DNA from 3 places in the Mesorhizobium sp. M0051 genome. Region 1 is predicted to be linked to each of the others. Evidence: predicted binding sites of a transcription regulator. Region 1 holds the regulator's gene; each other region holds the start of a gene.

The links. The regulator PhoB, encoded in region 1, activates phosphate uptake and scavenging genes when phosphate is short. The targets are predictions, from matches to a motif close to TGTCATNNANCTGTCAT.
Region 2: phnC (phosphonate ABC transporter ATP-binding protein) is a predicted target of PhoB. The motif match lies at 1,467-1,483, and genes of this name have one in related genera.
Region 3: ugpB (sn-glycerol-3-phosphate ABC transporter substrate-binding protein UgpB) is a predicted target of PhoB. The motif match lies at 1,954-1,970, and genes of this name have one in related genera.

What each region holds. Positions count from the first base shown of each region.
Region 1 is NZ_JAMYUT010000017.1:69,426-72,675, forward strand. It holds gene pstA (phosphate ABC transporter permease PstA) at 1-23, shown strand, start outside; gene pstB (phosphate ABC transporter ATP-binding protein PstB) at 20-823, shown strand; gene phoU (phosphate signaling complex protein PhoU) at 849-1,556, shown strand; gene phoB (phosphate regulon transcriptional regulator PhoB) at 1,576-2,265, shown strand; gene eglC (endo-1,3-1,4-beta-glycanase EglC) at 2,801-3,250, shown strand, end outside.
Region 2 is NZ_JAMYUT010000001.1:348,182-351,431, forward strand. It holds gene phnL (phosphonate C-P lyase system protein PhnL) at 41-748, shown strand; gene NKJ90_RS01670 (DapH/DapD/GlmU-related protein) at 745-1,362, shown strand; gene phnC (phosphonate ABC transporter ATP-binding protein) at 1,563-2,420, shown strand; gene phnD (phosphonate ABC transporter substrate-binding protein) at 2,513-3,250, shown strand, end outside.
Region 3 is NZ_JAMYUT010000014.1:58,951-62,200, forward strand. It holds gene ugpA (sn-glycerol-3-phosphate ABC transporter permease UgpA) at 1-390, opposite strand, end outside; gene ugpB (sn-glycerol-3-phosphate ABC transporter substrate-binding protein UgpB) at 581-1,891, opposite strand; gene tlpA (thiol:disulfide interchange protein TlpA) at 2,177-2,866, opposite strand; gene argH (argininosuccinate lyase) at 2,902-3,250, shown strand, end outside.

The DNA.
Region 1 (3,250 bases):
CCGGACGCAGAGAGGACAAATGAGCCAGATGTTGTCTCCAGACATGACGATCGCCGCCGAGGCCACCGCCAAGGCCAAGATCGAGGTCAAGAACCTCAACTTCTACTACGGCCAATCGAAGGCGCTGAAGGACATTACGCTGTCCTTGCCGGAGCGCAGCGTCACCGCCTTCATCGGGCCTTCGGGCTGCGGGAAGTCGACGCTGCTGCGCGTCTTCAACCGCATCTACGAGCTCTATCCCAAGCAGACGGCCGAAGGTCAGGTGCTGCTCGACGGCCAGAACGTTCTCGACCGCTCGCAGGACCTCAACCTGCTGCGCACCAAGATCGGCATGGTGTTCCAGAAGCCGACGCCATTTCCGATGTCGATCTATGAAAACATCGCGTTCGGCATCAGGCTCTACGAGAAGCTGAACAAGTCGGAGATGGACGGCCGCGTCGAGCAGGCGCTGAAGCGCGCGGCACTCTGGACCGAGGTCAAGGACAAGCTTGACGCCAGCGGCCTCAGCCTCTCCGGCGGTCAGCAGCAGCGGCTCTGCATCGCCCGCACCGTAGCGGTGAAGCCGGAAGTCATCCTGCTCGACGAGCCCGCTTCGGCGCTCGACCCGCTGTCGACCGCCAAGATCGAGGAGCTCATCGACGAGTTGCAAGCCGATTACACGATCGTCATCGTCACCCACAACATGCAGCAGGCGGCGCGCGTATCGAAGCAGACGGCCTTCATGTATCTGGGCGAGCTGGTCGAGTTCGACCGCACGGAGAGGATATTCACGTCGCCCCGCGAGAAGCGCACGCAGGACTACATCACCGGCCGCTTCGGCTGAGCTCAGGCATACGAGGAACAGGATCATGAGCGAACATACAGTCGCTTCTTTCGACGAGGATCTCGGTCAGATCAGCAAGCTCATCAGCGACATGGGCGATCTCGCCAGCTCGATGGTCGGCGGTGCGACCAAGGCGCTCTTGAATTCCGACAACGCCTTGGCACAGCGCGTCGTCTCCGATGATGCGATCATGGACGCGCGCCAGCGCGAGCTCGACGACCGCGCAATCACGCTGATCGCCAAGCGGCAGCCGATGGCCGATGATCTGCGCCATGTCGTCGGTTCTATCCGCATGGCCGGCGATCTCGAACGCATCGGCGACCTTGCCAAGAACATCGCCAAGCGTGTCGGCACTGTCGGCCTCAGCGTCACGCCGCGCGACCTTTCGCACTCGATCGATGGAATGGCACAACTGGTGCTGATCCAGGTGCAGGGCGTCATCGAGGAATATGCGGCGCGTGACGCCGCCGCGCTGGCGAAACTGCGTGCCGACGACGAACGCATCGACGTCAAATACACCTCCGTGTTCCGCGAGCTTCTCACCTATATGATGGAAGACCCGCGCAACATCACCGCGTGCACGCATCTTTTGTTCTGCGCCAAGAACCTCGAGCGCATCGGCGACCATGTCACCAACATCGCGGAAAATGCCTATTATGTTTTGACCGGCACGCAGCTGCCGGCCAATCGTCCGAAACAGGACGAGACGACAATGTCCGCGCCCGCGGCATGACGACAGGGGTAACCAGCCGATGATCGCGCCACGCATCATGGTGGTGGAGGACGAGGAGCCGCTAGGCGTGCTGCTCCGTTACAATCTGGAGTCCGAGGGCTATCAGGTCGAGGTCGTGACGCGCGGCGACGAGGCCGAGATCCGGCTGCAGGAGAACGTGCCTGACCTTCTGGTGCTCGACTGGATGGTACCGGCGGTCTCCGGCATCGAACTCTGCCGGCGCCTGCGAATGCGTCCCGAGACCGAGCGGCTGCCGATCATCATGCTGACCGCGCGCGGCGAGGAGAGCGATCGCGTGCGGGGCCTCTCGACCGGCGCCGACGATTATCTGGTAAAGCCGTTTTCGACACCGGAGTTCATGGCCAGGGTCAAGGCGCTGCTGCGCCGTGCCAAGCCGGAACTGCTGTCCAGCGTGCTGAAGGTCGGCGACATCGTGCTCGATCGAGAATCGCACCGGGTCTATCGCAAGAAGAGCGAGATCCGGCTCGGGCCGACCGAATTCCGCCTGCTCGAATTCATGATGCGCCATCCCGGCCGCGTGTTCTCGCGCAGCCAGCTGCTCGACAACGTCTGGGGCGAAACGATCTACATCGACGAACGCACGGTAGACGTGCATGTCGGGCGGCTGCGCAAAGCCGTCAACAACGGCCGCATGCCCGACGTCATCCGCACCATTCGGGGCGCAGGCTACGCGATCAGGGAAGACTAGCCGATAGATCGGAACCAAGGTTCAAATTCGATCAGCAGGTCGTCGCCAATGGCCACGCGATGGCAGACATTCAAGCAGGCGGCATCGAAGTCTAAACTGCCCTTCGCGGTCGCGGGCTCGCGCGTACCTTGACTGGCTGGCGATTGCCTTCCGATCTCCCAATTCGCTTTTCTGCCAGGCTGGCCGCAGGAAGCACGGCCCGTGACACTTTAGTTGGTCACATTGCTATCTTGCCCGCAGACCTCCGATCAAAGTCGCGCGCCTCAAGAAACAATTTGAACTAATATGGCTATGTGCCCGCTAGAGGATGTGGTTTCGCATAAATTCGCAATTTTATTAAAAATTGCATCCGACTAAGAGCGAGTTTCCCTCTTCTTTATTGATTGTATGTGCTCCGAATAGTCAATACGATCTTGGATCTGATGATGATTCCGCGGGAACGATCTCGTTCGTTGCAACGTTGCTTTGAAAGCGGTCGCCGGACGCTGCGCCGAATGATTTGACCAGGTCGGACACTAAAGAGGAAGGATTTCTGATGAGCACGGTCTTAAACGCCAAAGGTATTCCTCTTCCCTACACCGGCGCGTCCAGTCATTGGTTCTCGGCAACCGGAGCCGGGGCCGAACTGCATGGCACTTCAGGCAACGACTCCTTCTGGGGAGACACCGGCGTCTATGTCACGATGTACGGTGGCGCCGGCGATGACTACTATCACCTCTATTCCACCAACAATAAGGCGGTCGAAGATCCCGGGGCCGGGATCGACACGATCGACACCTGGATGAGCTACAAGCTCCCCGACAATTTCGAGAACCTGGTCGTTACCGGCGCCAATCGATATGCGTTCGGAAATGCGTTGGACAACATCATCAAGGGCGGGTCGGGTCATCAGACGCTGGATGGCGGCAAGGGAAATGATGTCCTGATCGGCGGTGACGGCGCCGACACTTTCGCCATCTCCAAAGGAAATGGGAGCGATCTTATC
Region 2 (3,250 bases), on a different contig from region 1:
GTGTTGGCCCGCAAACGAATGACGATGGGAGCACCTTCTGATGGCCACCCCGCTTGTTGTCTCGGACGTCGCCAAGAGCTTCACCATGCATCTGCGCGACGGCATCAAACTGCCGGTGATCGCCGGTGTCTCGTTCTCGATCAGGGCGGGCGAATGCACCGTGCTCGGCGGCCCGTCCGGTGCCGGCAAGAGCTCGATCCTGAAGATGCTCTACGGCAACTATGCCGTCGATGAAGGCCAGATCATCGTCACGCATGACGACGGACTGATCGACCTTGCCACCGCCAGCCCGCGCACCGTGCTTGCCGTGCGCCGGCAAACGATCGGCTATGTCAGCCAGTTCCTGCGCACCGTGCCGCGCGTCTCGGCGCTCGATGTCGTCGCCGAACCGCTGGTCGAGCGCGGCGAGGACCGCGAGATTGCCCGCGACAAGGCACGCGGCTTGCTGGCGCAACTCAACCTGCCGGAAAAACTCTGGGCATTGCCGCCGGCGACCTTCTCCGGCGGCGAGCAGCAGCGCGTCAACATCGCGCGCGGCTTCATCACCGAGCACCCGATCCTGCTGCTCGACGAGCCGACCGCCTCGCTCGATGCCAGGAACCGCGACGTCGTGATCGAACTCATCGCCGCCAAGAAAGCGGCTGATGTCGCCCTGCTCGGCATCTTCCATGACCACGACGTGCGCGAGGCGGTTGCCGACCGCATCATCGACGTTACCGCTTTCGCTCCCGGAAAAGTCGCCGCATGACCAGGAAATTATCGGGGACACCGCTGGTCCACCCGACGGCGGAGGTGCAGAACTCGACGCTCGGCCGCTGGACCGAGATCGCCGACCGCAGCCGGGTGTTGGAGAGCGAACTCGGCGACTATTCCTACATGATGCAGGATTGCGCTGTCTGGTGCGCCACGATCGGCAAGTTTTCCAACATCGCGGCAAGCGTGCGCATCAACGCCACCAACCACCCGACTTGGCGGCCGACACTGCATCACTTCACCTATCGCGCCTCGGATTATTGGGACGACGCCGAACACGAGAGCGAGTTCTTCGCCCAGCGCCGCGCCAAACGCGTCACCATCGGCCACGACACCTGGCTCGGCCATGGCTCGACTATCCTGCCCGGCGTCACAGTCGGCGACGGTGCGGCGGTCGGTGCCGGCGCTGTCGTCTCGAAGGATGTCGCCCCCTACACCATCGTCGCCGGCGTGCCGGCAAAACCGATCCGTGAGCGCTTCGACCGCCGAACCGCCGAACGCTACCAGGCGCTTGCCTGGTGGGACTGGGATCATGCCAGGCTGCGCGCTTCGCTCGACGATTTCCGGGAACTATCGGCCGAGGCCTTCCTGGAAAAATACGAAGGATAATTCTTCACATCATCGTCATGGCAGCCGCATGGCAGGACCTGTTCGATGCCTCCACTGCGAGGAACTGCAGGTCTTGGGCCGACCGTAACTCCACGCCTGTGGAGCGTAACAAAACTGACATCATCGCGACACGGCAGGTTCATGTGGCTGCGTTAGGCGAGTGCCTGACGATCAATATGGTCCGGACTGGAACCTGCCCCATGTCAGTAACCTCTGCCACGCTCGAAATCCGCGGTGTCACCCGACGATTTGGCAAGAACACCGCCGTCAGCGACATCAACATCGCGATCCCGCAGGGTCAGATGGTTGGCATTATCGGTCGTTCGGGCGCCGGCAAATCAACCCTTCTTCGCATGATCAACCGCCTCATCGATCCCAGCCAGGGGTCGATTTTTTTTGACGGCGCCGAGGTCTCCCAGTTGAGCGGCTCGCCGCTGCGGCGCTGGCAACGCGACTGCGCCATGATCTTCCAGCAGTTCAACCTGGTGCCGCGCCTCGACGTGCTGACCAATGTGCTGCTCGGCAAGCTGAACCACCGTTCGACCATGTCAAACCTGTTCGGCATGTTCTCTCGCGCCGAATGCGCCGAGGCGGTCGCGGCACTCGAGCGGCTCGACATTGCCCGTACAGCGCTGCAGCCCGCCGGCACTTTGTCGGGCGGGCAGCAGCAGCGCGTCGCCATTGCCCGCGCCATGATGCAGCAGCCCAGGGTTATCCTCGCAGACGAGCCGATCGCTTCGCTCGATCCACTCAACGCCAAGGTGGTGATGGACTCGCTGCAGGACATCAATTTGCGCGAAGGCATCACCGTCGTCACCAATCTGCACACGCTGGACACCGCCCGCACCTATTGCAACCGCATTGTCGGCATGGCCGCCGGCAAGGTCGTTTTCGACGGGCCGCCGGAAGAGCTCAACCGCGAAGCCGTGCGCCTCGTCTACGGCGCAGACAACAATGGCCAGGAAATCTCAGAGGCCATCACCTCGACCAGCGTTGCCTTCAGCCGAAAGATCGCCGCATCCGCCGGACCGCTCGAGCCCGCATTCCCGGGATACTGAGAGCGGTTGGGATCGCCAGCCCACGTCAAGGGCACCTGTCAAAATCGATAACGCTGCCGGCGCGGGGCCGGAACCTACAGGAGAGATATCCAATGTTCAGGAAGATGGTTTTTAGCGCCGTTTCGGTGCTCGCCATGGCGACCAGCATGGCCCACGCGGCCGATATGAAGGAATTTCGCGTCGGCATTCTCGGCGGCGAAAACGAAACCGACCGGCTGCGCAACTACCAGTGCCTCGCCGACCATTTGAAGACCGAATTCGGCTTCGAAAAGGTCTCGCTGTTCCCCGCCGCCGATTATGATGGCGTGATCCAGGGCCTGCTCGGTGGCACGCTCGACTTCGCCGAGCTCGGCGCTTCCGGCTATGCCAGTGTCGCTCTAAAGGACCCGAAGGCAGTCACCCCGATCCTCACCACCCAGCAGACCGACGGCGCCACAGGCTACTATTCGATCGGCCTCGCCCTGAAATCCTCCGGCATCACCGACATCAAGTCGGCCAAGGGCAAGAAGCTTGGTTACGCCGATCCGGATTCGACCTCCGGCTATCTAATCCCGCTGACCCAAATTCCGAAGGACACCGGCGCTTCGAACGAAACCTTCTTCGCTTCGACTCAGTTCAATGGCGGCCACGAGAACAACGTTCTGGCCGTGCGTGACGGCAAGGTCGACGTGGCGGTGGACGATTCGTCCGGCATTGGCCACTTCAAGGACGGCTACACCTCCGGCACCTTCCACAAGGAAGTCGCCAAGGGCGCCGTCGATCCCAACGACTTCGTTGAAGTCTGGCGCTCCGGCCTGATCCCGAACGGCCCGCTGGTCGTGCGCACCGCG
Region 3 (3,250 bases), on a different contig from region 1:
ATTGAAGAGGAACAGCCACAGCATACCGGCAATCGCCGGCGCCACCGCGTAGGGCCAGATCAACAGCGTGCGGTAAAGACCTTTGCCGCGCACCACCTTCTCTGCCATGACCGCGAGCAGGAGTGCCACGCACATGGCGACGATAGCGGTCGCAAGGGAAAACACCACCGTCACCTTGATCGAGTTGAGGTAGGCTGGATCGGCAAGCACCTTCCTGAAATTGGCAAACCAGACGAACCTGGTCCTCAGTCCGAACGGGTCCTGCCTGAGCATGGACTGATAGAACGCCTGACCGGCCGGCCAGTAGAAAAAGACGAGCGTGATGGCAAGTTGCGGTGCCACCAAGAGGTAGGGGAGGACCTTGTTGGGAAAGACGACGCGAGGGGTCAAGGAGCCACTCCGGGCTGGTTAGTCGGGTGGCACCATATGGTGCCCTTCTCTGTCAAAGGTGGCATTGATGGACGTTTCGGATTCGGCAGCATCGACAATTGGCGAAATCACAGCAAATCTCCCCCTCTCCGGGGGGAGATCCCTGACAGGACGGTGGGTGCGCAGTAGAACAAGGACTTTTGCGCCCGCTTTAGTTCCCCAGCGCTTCCTTGATCGCGGCATTGCCGCGTGTGACCGCATTGTCGAGCGCCTGCTGCGCGGTTTGCTGGCCGGCGAGCATCTTCTCGAACTCCTCGTTCTGGATATCGCGCACCTGCGGCAGATTCGGCAGACGTACGCCCTTCGAATTGTCGGTCGGCGCCTTACCCGTCATCTGCAGGATCGGGGTCTCGCGACCGACGTTCTTGTCATAGAAACCGGATTTCTTGGTCGCTTCATAGGCCGCCAGCGTTACCGGCAAATAGCCCGACTTCTGGTGCAGGTACTCCTGCACGTCGGTCTTCGACAAATAGGCGAAGAAAGCAGCCACTCCCTTGTATTCCTCGTCGGATTTGTCCGCGAAAACCCACAGGCTGGCGCCACCCGGCGTCGTGTTCTGCGGCGCGCCCTTGGCGTCGCTGTCATAGGGCAATTGGCCGATGCCGTAATTCATGCCGGACTTGACGATATCGCCGAGCCCGCCGGAGGATTCGGTCATGATCCCGCATTCGCCAGCAAGGAAGATCTGCTTGGCTTCGGAGGTGCGCCCGCCATATTTGAAGGTGCCGTCCTTGGCGAGGTCTGCGAGCGCCTGGAAGTGATTGACGAAAATCGGCGCATTGATCTTGAGTTCGACATCGCCGCCGGCCAAGCCATTCTGCTGGGTGGCCCATGGCACATCATTCCAGGCAGCGAAATTCTCCAGATGGATCCAGGTCAGCCAGGTCGAGGTGTAGCCGCAGGCGGCCGCGCCGCTCGCCTTGATCTTCTTGGCATCTTCCCACACCTCATTCCAGGTCTTGGGTGGGCTGCCGACGTCGAGACCAGCCTTCTGGAAGATGTCCTTGTTGTAATAAAGGATCGGCGAAGAGGAGTTGTAGGGGAAGGACAGCATGGTGCCGTCCGGCTTCGAATAATAGCCGACGATGCCTGGCAGGTATTGGCTCTTGTCAAAGGTCATTCCAGCGCTGGTCAATACATCGGCTGCCGGCTTGATTGCGCCTTCGGCTGCCATCATCACGCCGGTGCCGACGTCGAACACCTGGATAATGTCGGGCGCCTGGCCGGCGCGGTAGGCGGCGATGCCGGCATTCAGCGTCTCGGGATACGTGCCCTTGAACACCGGAACGAGCTCATAATCGCTCTGGCTGGCATTGAAATCCTTGGAGATCTTGTCGACGACCTCGGCATTGGCGCCAGTCATGGCGTGCCACCAGCTGATCTGCGTGACAGCAAAAGCGGAGGCGGTGGAAAGCAGCGTAAAGGTGGCGGCAACACCGGCCGCGAAGCCGAAGGACTTCATGTTTCATCTCCCGTTTGTCATTGGCGAAAGGGGCACTCCCGCACAGGCAATATGTGTCGGTCATGACAATCAGACAACGGCTTTGTTGCAGATCGATGAACTTCATCTCTGCCTGAAGCAATGCTCGCCTCCCCGTAACAGACTACGGCAAAGCAATGGCGTTAGCCGACTTAGCGCGACAACGAACAGCGCAGGGACCGTCTTCAGGACCGGGCTCCGCCAAGCTGGTTTTCGGGTATGACAATGCTGATTACAGCTGCAGCAGCCGTGAAACGGTGAGTTGCTCTAAAGGCTTTCGGGTTTGAGCACCGTCTCGACCAGTCTCCTGGCATCCGGCCCCGACCATTCGGCCGGGCCGTTCATATGGGCGAGCAGGCAGCCCTCGCCGTCGATCAGCATGGTGACGGGAAGGCCGAGCGCCAGGCCGCGCTTCTTGAGGTCGTTGAACAGCGCCATCGTCGAATCCCTGTAGTAGCCGAGCGTCGCGACGCCGGTATCCCTGAGGAACTTCTTCGGCTTCACATCGTCGCCGGCATCGACATTGACGGCGACCACCTGAAAGGCGTCGCTGCCCTTTTCCTTCTGCAGTGCATCGAGCGCCGGCATTTCGGCACGGCACGGCGCGCACCATGTCGCCCAGAGATTGAGCAGCACGGTCTTGCCGGCAAGGTCGGCAAGCGTCATCGGCTTGCCGTCCGGACCGTTAGAGGCGAGGCTTTTCAAGGATTGCGGCGGATCGGCCGGCAACAGTGCAGCGACTTCACCGGTGGCCGAGGCCGCGATCTTTTTGGCACGGTCGCTCTTGGCGGCGCAGGCGACATCGTCCTTGCTGTCACCGACGGCTGCTTGTGCCGGTGCATTGTTGCCAGACCGGCTCTCGCTGACATATACCGCGACCGCGCCGGCCAGCGCGCCCGCCACCAAGGCGGCGAGGATCAGGCGCGGGGCCGGGAAGAATTTATTACCGTCTGCCATTTTCTCAGAAGTGCTCCGAATCACGGGTTATAGCCATGAGCGACAAGAAGACCAGCAACCAGATGTGGGGCGGACGTTTTGCCTCGGGTCCGGCCGCGATCATGGAAGCGATCAACGCGTCGATCTCCTTCGACCGAAAACTCTATGCGCAGGACATCAAAGGCTCGATCGCCCATAGCGAGATGCTGGCGCAGACGGGCATTATTTCGGCGGCCGATCAAGAAAAAATCGCTCACGGGCTGAACACGATCCTGAATGAGATCGAGGCCGGAAGCTTCGAGTTCTCGACCCGGCTCGAAGACATCCACATGAACATAGAGGCCCGCCTTGCCGACCTGATCGGCCCGGCCGCCGGCCGGCTGCACACCGCACGCTCGCGCAACG